One region of the Bradyrhizobium sp. ORS 86 genome, then DNA from elsewhere that is predicted to be linked to it. Evidence: predicted binding sites of a transcription regulator. Region 1 holds the regulator's gene; the other holds the start of a gene.
What was found. Region 1 encodes LexA, which represses DNA repair genes until DNA is damaged. Its sites were predicted from a motif close to TGTTCNNNNTGTGTTCNG; they were not measured.
Positions count from the first base shown of each region.

Region 2: a site for LexA is predicted at 5,167-5,184, ahead of P6U25_RS24935 (ImuA family protein). Genes of this name have one in related genera too.

Region 1 covers NZ_CP120699.1:3,761,588-3,769,595, forward strand. The annotation lists gene P6U25_RS17320 (ComEC/Rec2 family competence protein) at 1-1,273, shown strand, start outside; gene P6U25_RS17325 (hypothetical protein) at 1,270-1,500, opposite strand; gene P6U25_RS17330 (hypothetical protein) at 1,648-2,076, opposite strand; gene lexA (transcriptional repressor LexA) at 2,378-3,082, opposite strand; gene glp (gephyrin-like molybdotransferase Glp) at 3,305-4,516, opposite strand; gene P6U25_RS17345 (HAD family hydrolase) at 4,545-5,171, opposite strand; gene arsC (arsenate reductase (glutaredoxin)) at 6,262-6,663, opposite strand; gene P6U25_RS17355 (MFS transporter) at 6,995-8,008, shown strand, end outside.
Region 2 covers NZ_CP120699.1:5,382,419-5,390,426, reverse strand. The annotation lists gene P6U25_RS24955 (cytochrome P450) at 1-354, opposite strand, end outside; gene P6U25_RS24950 (LysR family transcriptional regulator) at 494-1,399, shown strand; gene P6U25_RS24945 (inorganic phosphate transporter) at 1,491-3,113, opposite strand; gene P6U25_RS24940 (UdgX family uracil-DNA binding protein) at 3,587-5,002, opposite strand; gene P6U25_RS24935 (ImuA family protein) at 5,256-6,050, shown strand; gene P6U25_RS24930 (Y-family DNA polymerase) at 5,941-7,710, shown strand; gene P6U25_RS24925 (error-prone DNA polymerase) at 7,707-8,008, shown strand, end outside.

The DNA of each region.
Region 1 (8,008 bases):
GGCGGCCGCCGCAGCGCTCGTCGCTGCCGCCTTCTATCTCATGCTGTCGGGGGCGGAGGTTGCGACCCAGCGATCATTTTTCATGACGGCGGTGGTGCTGATCGCGGTGATCGTCGACCGCCGTGCGATCACCTTTCGCACGCTGGCGGTGGCTGCGCTGATCGTGCTCGTGATCGCGCCGGAAGCGCTGGTGCATCCGAGCTTCCAGATGTCGTTTGCGGCGACCCTCGGGCTGGTGGCGCTGGTGCAGATCGGGATGCCGAGCCTGCTCGCCTCGCCCGATCATTCGGTGACGGCGCGGGTGGCGCTGTGGGGCGGGCGCGAGATCGCCATGCTGGTGCTGGCTTCGCTGGTCGCCGGGCTCGCGACCACGCCCTACGCCGCGTTTCATTTCCACCGCGTCACGCCCTACGGACTGCTCGCCAACCTCGCGGCGATGCCGGTGGTGTCGGCGGTGGTGATGCCGGCAGGTCTGCTCGGGCTCGCAGCCATGCCGTTCGGGTTCGACGGCGTGTTCTGGGCGATCATGGGCGTCGGCATCGATTGGATGATCTTGGTGACGCAATGGGTCGCCGCCCTGCCGGGCGCGGTCGGGCGGATGGCCGCGTTCGGCACCGGGCCGCTAATCGTGGCGAGCGCCGGCCTCGTCTTGCTCGGCCTCTTGCGCACGCCGCTGCGCTGGTCGGGCGCGGCCCTGCTTGCGGTGGCGCTGATCTGGGCGCTGCGGGTGCCGCAGCCGGACGTCCTGGTCTCCGCCGATGGCCGCAATGTCGCGGTTCGCGGCGGCGACGGGCGGCTGCATCTGATGCGGAGCGGCAAGGATGCCTTTTTGGTGAAGGAATGGCTGGCGGCGGATGCCGATGCGCGGACAGCCGCCGATCCCTCGCTCGAAGACGGGGTCTCCTGTGACGAGAGCGGCTGTGTGGCCCAGGGGACTGGAGGCATGCTGGTTTCGTTGGCGACGCGGCCTGAGGCGCTGGTCGACGATTGCGAGCGGGCGGCGCTGATCGTGACGGTACGTCCGGTGCCGCAGGGCTGCGCGGCCTCCGTGATCGATGCCGAGCGGCTGCGGCGCCACGGCGCCCTGATGCTGCGCCGCATCGGCGGCGGCTTTGCCGTCGATGTGGTCAGGCCCGGCGGGATCGACCGGCCGTGGTCGCCGGCGGTTCCCGGCGATACCGAGAGCGAGGCCACGCTGCGCATACCCGGCCGTGCGCCGCGTCCGGCGGTGGACGCGACCCCGGCAGAGGCTGACCTGCAAGGCGACGATTAGGGCTGATCGGGCAGAGGAGCGGTGTTCGGCAGGTCAAAGGCGCCAAGATGGTACTCGTCCGAGTCAGGGTTGGCGTCAGCCTTCCTGACCAGGGTGAACGTCGCTTCGGGAAATTGCTGCCAGATCTTCAGGTCGTCGGCCGTCACCGTCAGCCAGCCGAACCGGAACATGTACCGGCCCGGCTCCGTGACGCGTCCAGCCCTTTGCCATGTGACCTTGTCGACCACCGAGCACGTCCTTGTCCGTGACCGATGATGCGCCAAGGCGCCGTCTAACGCAAACTCCCGATGCGCCCCGGAACCCTAAGTCCGGGGCCGCTCGAAATCGCTTAAGTCACCCGCCGCCGGACAATTCATCCAGCGGCCATGATGCGCTCAACCCAAAAACAGCGACGCGAACGCAGAGGGCCGCCGCTCGACCGCCTTCGGCTTCTCGACGACGGGCGGGTGGAGAGCAGGTAGCTGCAGCACGGTGACGCGTTGTCCTTCGACGAGCTGGGTCACCAGCACGTGGCTGCCGTCGGGGAATTCGACCGCATCATGATGGCGATCGGGCACGTCGGGCTCGACTTCGTTGAACACGCCGACACGGAAGCCGATCGTCTTGGTCCAGATCCAGCGGCTGTCGTAGCGGACGTTCTCGACGAACGCGAGCTCGGTGCCGGGCAGCATGCAGACCGCGACAGTCGGATCGCTCTCCGAAGCAAAGCCGCGGGTTGACGTGCCGCGGAATGTCGTGGTGATCAGCGTCTCTCCGACAATGGCGGGGCGCGATGCCACGGCGTGCAGACTATAGTCACACATCGGATGGCTCCTCATTTCGAGATAGCGACCCATGCCTCTCCTGAGGCGTGGGCCTCTACCAGAGTGGACAACAGCAAACGAGGTTCTTCCCGTTTCTGGGCGATTGTACGACTGGCAGCGCGAGCCTCCGATCACAAACACGCTACACCGTCCGGATGGTATCAGGACGCGCCGGAGGGCACTCACGCCGCGCAGTCCATGAAGCAACGGCGTTGCGCGCTGCTCGTTCCCTCGCAACGGATGTGCGACTGCACATAGACACGACGCGCTGCACGCGGTCGCCCCTGGACCTGGGGTGCGGTCAGTATTTGCGATAGAGCCCGATCAGCTTGCCCTGGATTCGCACGCGGTTTGGCGGCAGGATGCGCACTTCATAGGCGGTGTTGGCCGGCTCCAGCGCGATCGATGCGCCGCGGCGACGGAAGCGCTTTAGCGTCGCTTCCTCGTCGTCGATCAGCGCCACCACAATATCGCCGGTATTGGCGGTGTCGTTGCGCTGGATCAGCGCCATATCGCCGTCGAGGATGCCGGCGTCGACCATGGAATCGCCACGCACCTCCAGCGCATAATGTTCGCCGGCGCCGAGCATGTCCGGCGGCACGCTGATGGTGTGGCTGCGCGTCTGCAGCGCCTCGATCGGCGTGCCGGCCGCGATCCGGCCCATGACGGGGACGGCGACCGGACGGTTGCCATCATCCTCGGCGACCGGCGGCGTGCTACTGCGCTTGCCGAGCGTGCCCTCGATGACGCTCGGGGTGAAGCCGCGGCGGCCGTTGCCGCCGCCGGCCGACAGCTCCGGAAGCTTGATCACCTCGATGGCGCGGGCGCGGTTCGGCAGGCGGCGGATGAAGCCGCGCTCTTCCAGCGCTGTAATGAGGCGGTGGATACCGGACTTCGAGCGCAGGTCGAGCGCATCCTTCATCTCGTCGAAGGAGGGCGGGACGCCGGCCTCTTTCAGACGTTCATTGATGAAACGCAGAAGTTCGTACTGTTTGCGCGTGAGCATCTCGAGTATTCCCCCGGTTGATAGCGTCGTTCGATTCCGAGACCTTCAGGGAGCCTGATCGGGAGCGCGAAACTTGCGGCACTCCTCAGCGCGCTCCCATTCGTGGACACCAGTACTCGAAACAAATCATGAACGGACACTATATGTTCGATATGTGTTCCGCAACCACTTAATTTCCGGTGAATGCGGCCGACTGCGCACGATCGGCGCGGCCGCAACGCCTCATTCAGGGAGTGTCAGAATCTCACACGCCTCGCCTTTGACAGCCGCGGGCGCGAACGGCGGACGGATCACAAGTGCCCGTGCCGCAGCGAGATTTCCCAGCAGCGAGCTGTCCTGCTGGCTGACGGGTGTTGCGATCAGCGTGCCGTCGTCGCGCTCTTCGAGGCGCGCACGGAGATAGTCCTCGCGCTGATCGTTGGCGGCGAGGTCACGGCCGAGCAGGGCGCTCTTGCGGACATGATGAATCACTTTTCGGCCGCTCAGGGCCCGAATCAACGGCACCAGGAACAGGAAGGCGCAGACATACGACGACACCGGGTTTCCGGGCAGGCCGATCACCCGCATCGTTCCCAACCGGCCGTGCATCATCGGCTTACCCGGCCGCATCGCGATCCGCCAGAACGCCATCTGGACTCCCTCGGCGTCCAGTGACTGCTTGACGAGATCGTGGTCGCCGACCGAGGCGCCGCCTGTGGTGATCAAGATGTCGGCGTCCGCCTCCCGTGCCCGGCGGATGCCGGCGGTGGTGGCAGCGACGGTGTCGGCGGCGATCCCGAGATCGACGGTCTCCGCGCCCTCGGCGCGGGCAAGCGCCCGCAGCGCGTAGCCGTTGGAATAGACGATCTGGCCGGGGCCGGGGCGGCAGCCCGGCATCACCAGCTCGTCGCCGGTTGCCAGCACCGCGACCTTCGGGCGGCGGCGCACGGCGAGTTCCGGATAGTTCATGGCCGCGGCGAGCGACAGCGCGCGGTCGGAGAGGCGACTGCCGGCCGCAAGCAGTACATCGCCCTCGCGGAAGTCGACGCCCGCGAGGCGGATGTGCCGTCCCTTCGCGGCGGCCTCGGTGATCGTGATGTGACCGCCGTCGGTCCTGGTATCTTCCTGGATGATGACGGCGTCGGCGCCGTCGGGGATCACGCCGCCGGTGAAGATTCGTACCGCTTCACCCACGCCAACCGTGCGCTCGAACGGACGCCCGGCTGCGACTTCGCCGATCACCTTCAGCCTCGCCGACAGGTCGGACGCATCGGCCGCGCGCACCGCATAGCCGTCCATTGCCGACATCGGCTGCGGCGGCTGCGTGCGACGCGCCGCGACATCGCGTGCCAGCGTGCGGTGATAGGCGGCATCGAGCGCGACCGTCTCTTCCGGCAGCGGCTCGGCGCCGGAGAGAATGGCTGACAGGGCATCGGCAACCGGCATCAGGGCCACGGACAGGGCTCCTCAAATCCCAAGGGCTTCATATTCCAAGTGCGGCGAGTGCCCTTGCCACGTCATCCGTCGATGTCACGTGGACGGCACGAAGGCCGCGCGCCCGCGCGCCTTCGATATTGGCGGCCGTGTCGTCGAAGAACAGGATCCGCGACGCCGGCACGCCGATCGCTTTTACCACATGATCGTAGGCCTCGGCGTCCGGTTTTCGAAGGCCGATCGCCGACGACAGGAATACGTCGCGGAAATGGCTGAGCACATCGGCATAGGCGACCGAGAAATGCGCGACATGGGCCGGGTTGGTGTTGGAGAAGGCATAGAGCGGCAGCCGCCGCGCGGCCGTCGCCAGCAGCGGCGCGATCCCCGGCATTTCGCCGGTGAAGATCGCGTTCCAGCCCTCGAGGAACTGCGCATCGGTGAGGTCGATACCGAGCGACCGGCGCAGGTTCGCAAAAAACGCGGCGTCATCGACCTTGCCGGTCTCGTGATGCTTGAAGCTGTCATCGACGACGAAGCGCCTTGCGAGATCGGCAGGCGCGCAGCCGGCGTGCTCCGCCCAGCGCGCCATCACCCTGTCGAAGTTGATATCCAGCACGACGCGGCCGATATCGAACAGCAGCACGTCGACGGAATTGGGAGAGAGTTGCGTGGTCATTGCACGACCGATGTACGAAAATTGCGGGCAGGCGGCAACGGTTTCGATCTCCGCGGGAGCGCTCGTCGCGACGGGCACATCCTCGCGAGCGATGGATTGCGCGAATGATGGCTTGCATCCTGAGGTGCCCCAACAAAAGTGTCGTCCCGGCGAAGGCCGGGATCCATGACCACCGCATTTTGCTGATGAACGGGATGGTGGCCCCAGCGTCGCACAACGATGAACAGTTGGGGTAATGGGTCCCGGCCCCCCGTGCGCAATTGCGCACTAGGCCGGGACGACGCTGGGGATAGGCCTCGCTCGATGTCTCAACCCCGTCATTGCGAGGAGCTCGCGAGAAAATTGCAAAGCAGCGTTGCGCTGGAGCGACGACTGGTCAACCGAGCCTCGGCCAAGGCGAAAGCACCCCATCTCTCCGCCGTCATCCCCCGTGCATGCGGGGGATCCAGTACGCTGCGGCCTCGCGGATCAATCACTGCTGCCTCCGGAATACTGGATCGCCCGCCTTCGCGGGCGATGACAGGCATTGAGATATGGCTTGCGTTCTCGCGACATGATCTGTCCGAGCTTTGCATCTCGTTCCGCCCTCTTCGAGCAAGAGGGCGCAGGGAAAGCCGGGTGCCGATCGCACCCATGGGCCCCGAGCAAGGGTAGAAAGCTCGGGGGTAGGACCACAGGTGTAACCGGAGCAAGCCCGGCTTTCCCTGCGCGATGGGTTACGGCTTATACGTGCTCGCCCCGGCGAGACTGGGCTTGGTTGTCACCGCTGTTGCAAGACGCAATTGCGTCTTGCAACGGGACACCTGCCACCAGGGCGTCAGGCCTGCACGACTTCGCCGTCCGCCGTATGCGCACTCGTCAGTTGCGCAAGCGGCGTCCACCGCATCTCGACCCAGCACTCGTGACGATCGCGAAGCGCCCCTCAGGCGGGTGAGACGCGTTATTCATACACTGAGTTGTTGTTCCGTAAAACCGAAATATTTTGCGCGCCAGGGCTGGACATCTTCCGCGATGCGTGAAAGCGAAAGTGAGTTGCCCGTCGGGGCGGTTTGTCGCATCGGCACATTGTCAACCGGATCACGTCGGAAGCTCACCGAGCCTCAACCACTTCGCCATCCTCCTTGACGAACCGTCCGACCGGATGCTCGAGCAGGTCGACGACGGCCTCCGACGGGCGACACAACCGTACGCCCTTCGGCGTCACGACGATCGGTCGATTAATGAGAATGGGGTACGCCAACATGAAATCGAGCAATTGGTCGTCGGTCCATTTCGGATCGTCCAGGCCGAGCTCTTTGTATGGCGTGCCTTTCTCGCGCAGCAACGCGCGGACCGGAACCCCCATCGCGTCAATCAGCTCGCGAAGCGTCTCGCGTGACGGCGGTGCCTTGAGGTATTCAATGATGATGGGCTCGGTGCCGCTCTGGCGGATCATCGCGAGCGTGTTGCGCGAGGTGCCGCAAGCCGGATTGTGATAAATCGTGACGGTCATTGCCGCGCCTCCATGGCCCGCGTCGCCGCGCCGGCTCCAGTTTCATACCAAGCTCTCGTCGCCTTGACGATACGGACGACCGAAAGCACTACCGGCGCCGTCGGGTCAACGCGAAATTTCGATCCGCTCCCACATTTCGAAAAACGCCAGAAGTATCGATTGACAGCGCTCGCGACCGAACAAGAATGGCCGCGCCATGAGGCGCGGAAGGTTGCTTGATGGCTTTGCAGGATTCTTCGATCATTCCGGAATGAAAAAATGGGCGCTGCGAGACGATCGCGATCGAAGGCTATCGGGCAATCCGGCTGCATCTGCTGGTGAGGGCGCCGGCGTGGATCGGAAACGTCTGACGATCGTGGCTGCGCTGGGCACCGCCCAGACGCTGGCATGGGGATCGAGCTACTATCTGCCGGCCATCCTGGCCGATCCGATTTCGCGCGAACTTGGAATATCCAGCACCTGGTTCTTCGCCGCTTTCTCGGCATCGCTGGTGATCTCAGGGCTTCTCGGGCCGCGGGTCGGTCGCCAGATCGACCGGGTCGGGGGACGGCGGGTGCTCTGCGCCTCGAACGTCGTTCTTGCAGCGGGCCTCGCGCTGCTGGGCGCGTCCGGTTCGGTGTGGATGATGTCCGCCGCGTGGCTGCTGCTGGGCATCGGCATGGGGCTGGGGCTCTATGACGCCGCGTTCGGCGCGCTGGGGCGGATCTACGGCAGCGATGCGCGCAGCGCGATCACGGGCATCACGCTGATCGCAGGCTTCGCCAGCACGGTCGGCTGGCCGCTGAGTACGCTCGGCCTGGAGACGATCGGATGGCGGGAGACCTGTTACGCCTGGGCGGTCGCCCACGTTGTGGTCGGCCTGCCGCTCAATCTTCTGCTGCCGCGGACCGAAGCCGTCGCAGCCACCGAAGCTGCGGTTGCGAAACCCCACATCCCGATCGATCGGACCATGGTGATGTTATCGTTCGCGTTCGCAGCCGCCTGGACTGTGACGTCGGCGATGGCCGCGCATCTGCCGCGGATCGTGGAGGCGTTCGGCGCAACACCTGCACAGGCGGTGTTTGCCGGGATGATGATCGGGCCGGCGCAAGTTGGTGCCCGCATGCTGGAAGCAAGCCTGCTGCGTCGCGTCCATCCGCTTGTCTCGACGCGGCTCGCCTGTATCACGCATCCGATCGGGGCGTGCGTGATCGGCGTCTTCGGTGGTGGCGCCGCCGCGGCCTTCGCCCTGCTGCACGGTGCGGGCAACGGCATCCTGACCATCGCACGGGGAACGTTGCCGCTCGCGATCTTTGGACCCGAGAACTATGCCTACCGGCTTGGGCTGATCGGCGCGCCGTCCCGG
Region 2 (8,008 bases), 1.6 Mb from region 1:
GCCGATCAGCCTCTCGCAGATCGCGCTAAACCTCGGCGCCCAGTACTCCCTGATCGTCGCGGGTCGGAACGAAGGTTCGATTGCCTTGCGGCCGATCATGTGCTCGGCGCCGTCCTTGCGCATGAAGGTCGGCCCCATCACCTTGTTGACGAGCGAGGTGGGGTTGTCGGCCGAGTACGTTGCCGGATCGCGCTCGATTGTCGTGATGTCGTCGAAGCGCGTCACCAGCGTCAGCTTCGCGGTCTCGACGAACACGGCGGGCGCCGTCTCGCGCAGGCGGCGGAAGATCGGATAGGGATCGTCGAGCAGATCCTGATACGAGATATCCGTGACGACGGGCACGGTGCTGGTCATTCGTCCTCCCTACGGGCGATTTTGCAGAGGCTAGCCGCGGGCGTGTAATCGCTCAATTCGATAGAGCCAATTCGGGCCATCGAAATTCTGCATGATATATGATAGGCTGCGGCTACCGGCTAACGCGGGAGACGACGGGGTGGCGGCCAATTCATCGATCGATCCGATCGATATCGGAAGCTTGCGGACGCTTGTGCTGGTGTACGACCTGCAGTCGTTCTCGGCTGCGGCGAAGCGGCTCGACGTCAACCAGTCCACCATCAGCTACGCGATCGAGCGGCTGCGCGGCGTGCTGCGCGATCCGTTGTTCGTCCGCCAGGGCAACGGCGTCAGCGCGACTGAGCGTTGCGCGGCGTTGGTCGCATGGGCGCGGGACATGATCGGTGAGATGGAGGGGCTTGCCGTACCGGCGGAGTTCGATCCGGCCATCGCGCAGGGCACCGTGACGATCTCCTGCAACTATCACGAACGCCAGACGCTGATCCCGCAATTCTGCGCCCGGTTTCGCGCGAGCGCGCCGCTCGTGCGGCTGGTGCTGCTCGATGCCGCCGGCCATGGCAACGTCCACCTCAAGCAGAACCAATGTGATATCGTGCTCGGTCCGGTCGGAATCGTCGGCGAGAGCTTCTATCGGCGCCACATCCTCACCGATCACTATGTCTGCGTGATGGACCCGGACAATCCGCTGGCGCGCGGCCGGGTCGCGCTGTCAGCCTATGCCAAGGCGCAGCACGTCTTTGTCACCCATAGCGGCGAGTGGCAGCCGCTCTATCTCGATGTGCTCAAGTCCAGGGACATCACGCTGGAGCCGGCGGTGACCCTTCCCAACCATGACAGTCTGGAGCGGATCATCGCCGGCACCCGGCTCGTCGCCACCATCCCGTATCATCTGGCGCGCACCATGCGCGGCGGGCTGCATGTCGCGGCTCTGCCATTCCGGGTGCCGATCTCGATCGACATGTATTGGAGCGCCAGGACCGCCAAATCGGGCTTGCACAAATGGTCACGCGGCCTGCTCGCCGAGGTGGCCAAGGGCTACGCCTGAGCGGCGGCCATCGCGCGATGCGAGCCAAATGCACAAGGCCCGCACCGGTGGTGCGGGCCTTGTCGTCCGACGCGGGGGCATCGCGCCGGGGTCAGAACAGATGATAGAACACGTAGTACAAAACGCCCGAGAGGATCATCGCGGCGGGCAGCGTCAGCACCCAGGCCATCGCGATGTTACGGATCGTCGCCCATTGCAGGCCAGAGCCGTTGGCCGCCATGGTGCCGGCGATGCCCGACGAAAGCACGTGCGTGGTCGAGACCGGCAGGCCATAGCCGTCGGCTGCGGCGATCGTCGCAGCCGCCGTGATCTCGGCGCAGGCGCCCTGGGCGTAGGTCAAATGGGTCTTACCGATCTTCTCGCCGACGGTGACGACGATGCGCTTCCAGCCGACCATGGTGCCGAGGCCGAGCGCGATGGCGACGGCGAACTTCACCCAGCTCGGAATGAACTTGGTCGCGGCATCGAGCGAGCCCTTGTACTGGTTCAGCGCGGCGATATCGGCGGCGGAGAGCTCGGCCTCCTTGTCTTTCATCAGCAGGCGGATCGCCTCAGAGGCCAGATACATGTCGTTACGGGTGTTGCCGACGACGTCAGCCGGAAACTTTGCCAATGATCCGTATTGGGCGACCTGCTGGGCGATGTCGCGCACCAGCACCGCGAGCGAGGGGAAGGTGCCTTCGTTGATCTGGTGCTGCGAGACATAGTTGGTCACGGCCGGGCGCGGATTGCCGATCACGTTGTAGCCGGCGGCCTTGCCCTCGATGACCTTGCTCGCGGCAGCCGAATGCGCGGCGAACTGCTCGATCTGGCTGCTGGGCAGCGCGCGGTTCAGCGCATAGGCGGTCGGCACAGTGCCGATCAGGATCAGCATGATGAGGCCCATGCCCTTCTGGCCGTCATTGGAGCCGTGGAAGAAGCTGACCAGCGTGCAGGTCAGGATCAGGATGCCGCGGATCCACCACGGGGGCGGCTGGTCGCCGACCGGCTCGCCGAACAGCTTCGGCGTCGCGCGCAGCAGCACGGCCTTGAGGACGTAAAGCAGCAGTGCCGCAAGCACGAAGCCGAACAGCGGCGACAGCAGCAGCGCCTTGGCGATGTTGACCGCCTGCGACCAGTCCACACCGGAGGTGCCGTCGCGGCCGCGCAACAGCGCGTTGGTGATGCCGACGCCCATGATCGATCCGATCAGGGTGTGCGAGCTCGAAGCCGGCAGGCCGAGCCACCAGGTGCCGAGATTCCAGATGATGGCGGCGATCAATAGCGCGAACACCATCGCAAAGCCCGCGCTGCTGCCGACCTGCAGGATCAGCTCGACCGGAAGCAGCGAGACGATACCGAACGCGACCGCGCCGCTGGAGAGCAGCACGCCGAACAGGTTGAACAGGCCCGACCACACCACGGCGACATGCGCCGGCAGCGAGCGGGTGTAGATCACGGTCGCCACCGCGTTGGCGGTGTCGTGGAAGCCGTTGACGAACTCGAAGCCGAGCGCGATCAGGAGCGCAACGAACAGCAGGATGTAGGGCAGGAACGAAGTGACGCGCGTGCCGGTGGCATCGACGTCGACATAGATGCTGTAACCAACGAACAGCAGCGCAGCCGCAACCATGCCCAAATAAATGACGCCGGTCAGAGGATGAAAACCCTTGTCGAGATCCGGACCTTTCTTCAAGGCGGGTTCGATCGAACCGGGTAACGCGATATCGCTCATGGTAATCTCCTGTCCCAATGCCGCCGATTTTGATCCAGGCATATGACAGGCAATTGAAATCCGGTCCGGCCGCCGCGCCGGCAATCGCGTGGGGAGGTCATGCGGGCCTTGAAGATTTCAGGCGCGCGGCAATTCTCAGTAACAAGCGTCACTGATTACAGACACGCGTACGGATTGGACGTCGCGGAACAAACAAATCGCTGGGGTCACGCGGGACGCATCAGGCAACCTGTAGGGCGAGCCAATTCGTCAGGCGGCCGCCAAGTAGAGGTCGCGCGCCGCGCGGTTGGGGCTAGTCGAACCGCGCGGCGCGCTGGCCTCAGGGTACGTCATGGCGTGAACATGACGCCCAATGCCTGTTGAGCCTGTGAGGCTATCATGGATCAATTAAAGGTTGTAGTTTTTTCTTGGCCTGTTTCTGATTTTTCACATCAAAGTGTGAATTTCGGGGACGAAGTTGTTCCATAGCCACATCAGGCCGCGTGAGCCGCGCGGCGCAGCAAGCCGGCCGCGATTTTCAAATCGTCGACAAAGCGTTGATATTCCTTCGTCTTGGCTTCTTCATCGGGCAGCCGCAGCAGATAAGAGGGATGCACCGTGACCAGCACCTTGGTTCCATCATGGTCGATCAGGCGGCCTCGGTTTTTGTTGATCGGCGTGATCTTGCCGAGCACGCCCTGTGCGGCGGTCGCGCCGAGCGCCACCACCAGCTCCGGTTTGATGGCCGCCAGTTCACGCTCGTACCATTGACGGCAAGCGCGGATTTCCGGCGTGCTCGGCTTCTGGTGCAGGCGGATCTTGCCGCGCGGCACGAATTTGAAATGTTTCACCGCGTTGGTGATGTAGACTTTGCTGCGGCCGATGCCGGCCTCTTCCAGTGCGCGATCGAGCATCAATCCGGCCGGACCGACAAACGGCTTGCCGGCGAGATCCTCCTTGTCCCCGGGCTGCTCGCCGACCAACATCAGGGTTGCACTTTGCGGCCCTTGGCCGAACACGGTCTGCGTTGCATCCTTCCACAGCGGGCAGGCGCGGCAATCGGCAGCCTCGGCGCGTAGCGTTGCGATCGTGTCGTGGGCGTGCTTGCGGGCCATCGGCGTGTCCTGCGGTTTCTGCGGCACCTGCGGTTTCGCCGCCTTGCTTGCGATGAAGGCACCGCTCGTCATCCGCATCGCGTCTTCGAGCAATGGTCTAATGATCGAATCCTCGGGCAGGTTCCTCCAATAGGCTTGCGGCGCCTCCATCACTTTCAACCGTGCCGGATTGAAGAGGCTGCTGTAGTGACGCCGCCAGGTCTCCTCGAGCCGGTCCTCGGTCGGCACTTCGGATTTGTCGATGCCCGACGTGATCGAGATCGCATGCCCATCCCAATGCGCGCAGACGTCGGGGGTCAGGATCGACCACGGCATGTCGGAGAAGCGGTTGGCGAAGAAGGGCGCGGCGAGCTCGACGATGTGATGCTCGGGCTCGAACCAGGCGACGTAATGCGCCTTCTCGCGGCCGATTTCGCGGAAGCGGACCTGCGCGATCATCCTGTCCATCTCGCGATAGACCGCGCGGGCCATCGCATTGGCCTTGGCGATGTCGGGGTCATTAGCCAGATCGTGGTGGTCGCGCAGTCGCCACAGCAGGCGATAGAGCAGGGCGAAGCGTTCGTCGCTTTGATGCAGGATCGCGGCCCGTGCCAGCTCGACAAATGTGGCGGGGACGTTGAACGTCGCATGCGGCGCATCGGGCAGGTCGTTCGCGCCAGATGGCGAAAACAGTTCGGCCTCGCTGCGCACCGTCCACGTGACATCAGATGGCTTCACGTCATTCAGTGCCAGCCGTCGCGCGGCCTTGCGCCAGCCTTCGAAATCGGTGTCGCTGTCGAGCATGATGATGTGCATGCGATCTGCTCCGTTTCAGTCTCACTGTCATTCGGGCCCGCGCGTCCGGTGACCGGAGAGAGGCTGCCGCAGTCGCGCCGATGCCTCTGAATCCCCTTGATTCCGCTTATGAATCGGGAAGCCCACCAATCCGATTGACTCCGCCGGCCCTGTTAGCTTTATATTAGAACATATCATGAACAAATGAGCCAGACCTGGTTCTCTGTTCAGACCAGTGACGGCTTCAAATTTTGCTTGGAAGGAGCGGCGCACCATGAACGGCGCACGCATGAGCACGCTTGCGTCCCTGCGCGGCAGCATCGCACGCATCGAGGCGCCTGACGATGTGCAGATGTCGAACCGCATCGCGCTCGGCCATGCGGGCGCGGATGCGATGCTGCGCGGCGGACTTGCGCCTGCAGCGCTGCATGAGGTGTTTGCGAGCGGTCATCAGGGCGGAGCCGCGACCGGCTTCATCGCGGGGCTCGCCGGACGGATGTCACCGCGCAAGCCGCTGGTCTGGGTACGGCAGGATTTCTCCGATCTTGAAAGCGGCGCGCTGTCGATGAGCGGGCTTGCCGAGCTCGGCCTCGATCCGCGCCTGCTCGTCATGGTGCGCGCCGCCGATGTCGATGCCGCGTTACGCACCACGGCCGACGCGCTCGCCTGCGATGCGCTGAGCGCGGTCGTGCTGGAGGTCTGGGGCAATGTGCGCCAGCTCGATCTCGTCGCCAGCCGCAAACTGACCTTGGCCGCGCAGGCCTCCGGCGTCACCGCGCTGGTGCTGCGGATCGCGGCGACCCCGATCCCCTCGACCGCGGAGACGCGCTGGATGGTGCGCGCGGCGCATTCGCCGCCCGGCACCGCCGCCAGCGTCTGGGGCGCGCCGCGCTTCGAGGCCGAACTCGTGCGCAATCGTCATGGCCCGGTCGGGCGATGGATCATGGAATGGAAATGTGATGAGTGCCAATTCAGTGAACCGTCGGCGTATCCTCAGCCTGTGGCTGCCACGCCTGCCCATCGACCGCATCAAGCGGAAGCTCGCACAGCACAGCGTCTCGCAAGCTGAGGCTCGGGAGGTGGTCGGGCTCCCTCTCCCGCTTGCGGGGGAGGGTTGGGGTGGGGGTCTTGCCACGAGCGACGCTCTTCGTAGGGAGAGAGCCCCCACCCGGATCGCATCTGACGATGCGATCCGGCCTCCCCCGCAAGCGGGAGAGGCGAAGAAAGGATCTCGCTCTCTACTGGAACTCCCCAGCGTCGTCGTCGCAAAGGATCACAACGCGATCCTGCTGCACTCCATCGACGAGGCTGCGGTGCGCGCCGGGCTGTCGATCGGGCTGCCGCTCGCCAATGCCCGCGCGATCTGCCCGGAGCTCACCGTCTACGACGCCGATCCCGCCGCTGATCTGAAGACGCTGAACGACATCGCCGACTGGTGCGACCGCTTTACGCCGCTGGTGGCGCTGGATCCGCCCTACGGCCTGTTCCTCGACATCACCGGCTGCGCGCATCTGTTCGGCGGCGAGCGCGCACTGCTGCAGATCGCGACCAACGCGCTGAGCCGCCGCGGCTTTGCCGTCAGCGCTGCCATCGCCGGCACCTCGATCGCGGCGCGCACGCTGACGCGGCATGCCTCGGGGCAGATCACAGCCGATGGCGAGGAGGCCGAGGCGGTCGGTCCGCTGCCGGTGTCCGCGCTTGGCGCCGATGCCGCAATCACCACCGGTCTGCGCCGCGCCGGCCTGAAGACCATCGGCGATGTCGCCGCGCGCGCACCGCACGAGATCTCGGCGCGGTTCGGCGCCGCGTTCACCACGCTGCTCAGTCATGCGCTGGGGCAGGGCGATGCCCCGATCAGCCCGCGCAAGCCGCTACCGGATTACATCGTGGAGAAGCGCTTCCCCGAGCCTGTTGCAACCGACACCGTGATCGCGCTGACGCTGCAAAACCTCGCCCGAATGCTGGTCGCGGCGATGGACAAGCAGGGCAAGGGCGCGCGGCAATTGGAGGCGAGCTTCTTCCGCACCGACGGCGCGGTGCGCGCGATCGTGGTCGGGACCGGGCGTCCGGTGACGCGGCCGGAGATGATCGACCGCCTGTTCCGCGAGCGGCTCGATGCGCTCAACGATCCCCTTGATCCCGGCTTCGGCTTCGATCTCATTCGTCTGGCCGCCGGCCGCACCGAGCTCGTGGTGCAGCAGCAGCGCGATCTCGACGCCACCGTCCACGACAATGACGAGGTCTCCGCGCTGATCGACCGCATCGCCGCCCGCATCGGCGGCAAGCGCGTGGTCGTGCATCTGCCGCTGGAGAGCCACATCCCTGAACGATCAGCGCTCGCGGTGCCGGCGCAGCATCATCTCGCCGCCGCGAGCGCGGCCGCCTGGCCGGAGCGCGTCGCAGGCGAGCCGCCGCTGCGCCCCTTACGGCTGTTCGAGCGGCCCGAGCCGATCAAGGTGCCGTTCGCAACCGTGCCCGACGGTCCGCCGCACCAGTTCACCTGGCGCCGCGCGCGGCACGAGGTGGTGCGGGTCGAAGGCCCCGAGCGCATCGCGATGGAATGGTGGAAGCAGGACGGCGGGTCGCTAACCCGCGATTACTTCCGCGTCGAGGATGCCGAGGGCCAGCGCTTCTGGATCTTCCGCGACGGCCTCTATGAGAGCGAGCTGAGGGACGAAGAGGGCAAGCCTGTTCCCGCCAACTGGTATGTGCACGGACTGTTCGCATGAAAGCGCCCGTGCCCGACTATGCCGAGATCGGCATCACCAGCAATTTCTCCTTCCTGCGTGGCGGCTCCGATCCGCGCGCCTATGTGCATCAGGCGAGCGACTTGCGAATTCCCGTGATCGGCATCGCCGATCACAACACGCTGGCCGGCGTGGTGCGCGCCTGGAAGGAGCTCGATAATGCCGAGGTCAAGCATCCGCCCAAGCTCCTGATCGGTGCCCGCATCGTCTTCATCGACGGCACGCCCGACATCCTGGTCTATCCGCGCGACCGCGCCGCCTACGGCCGGCTGTGCCAGCT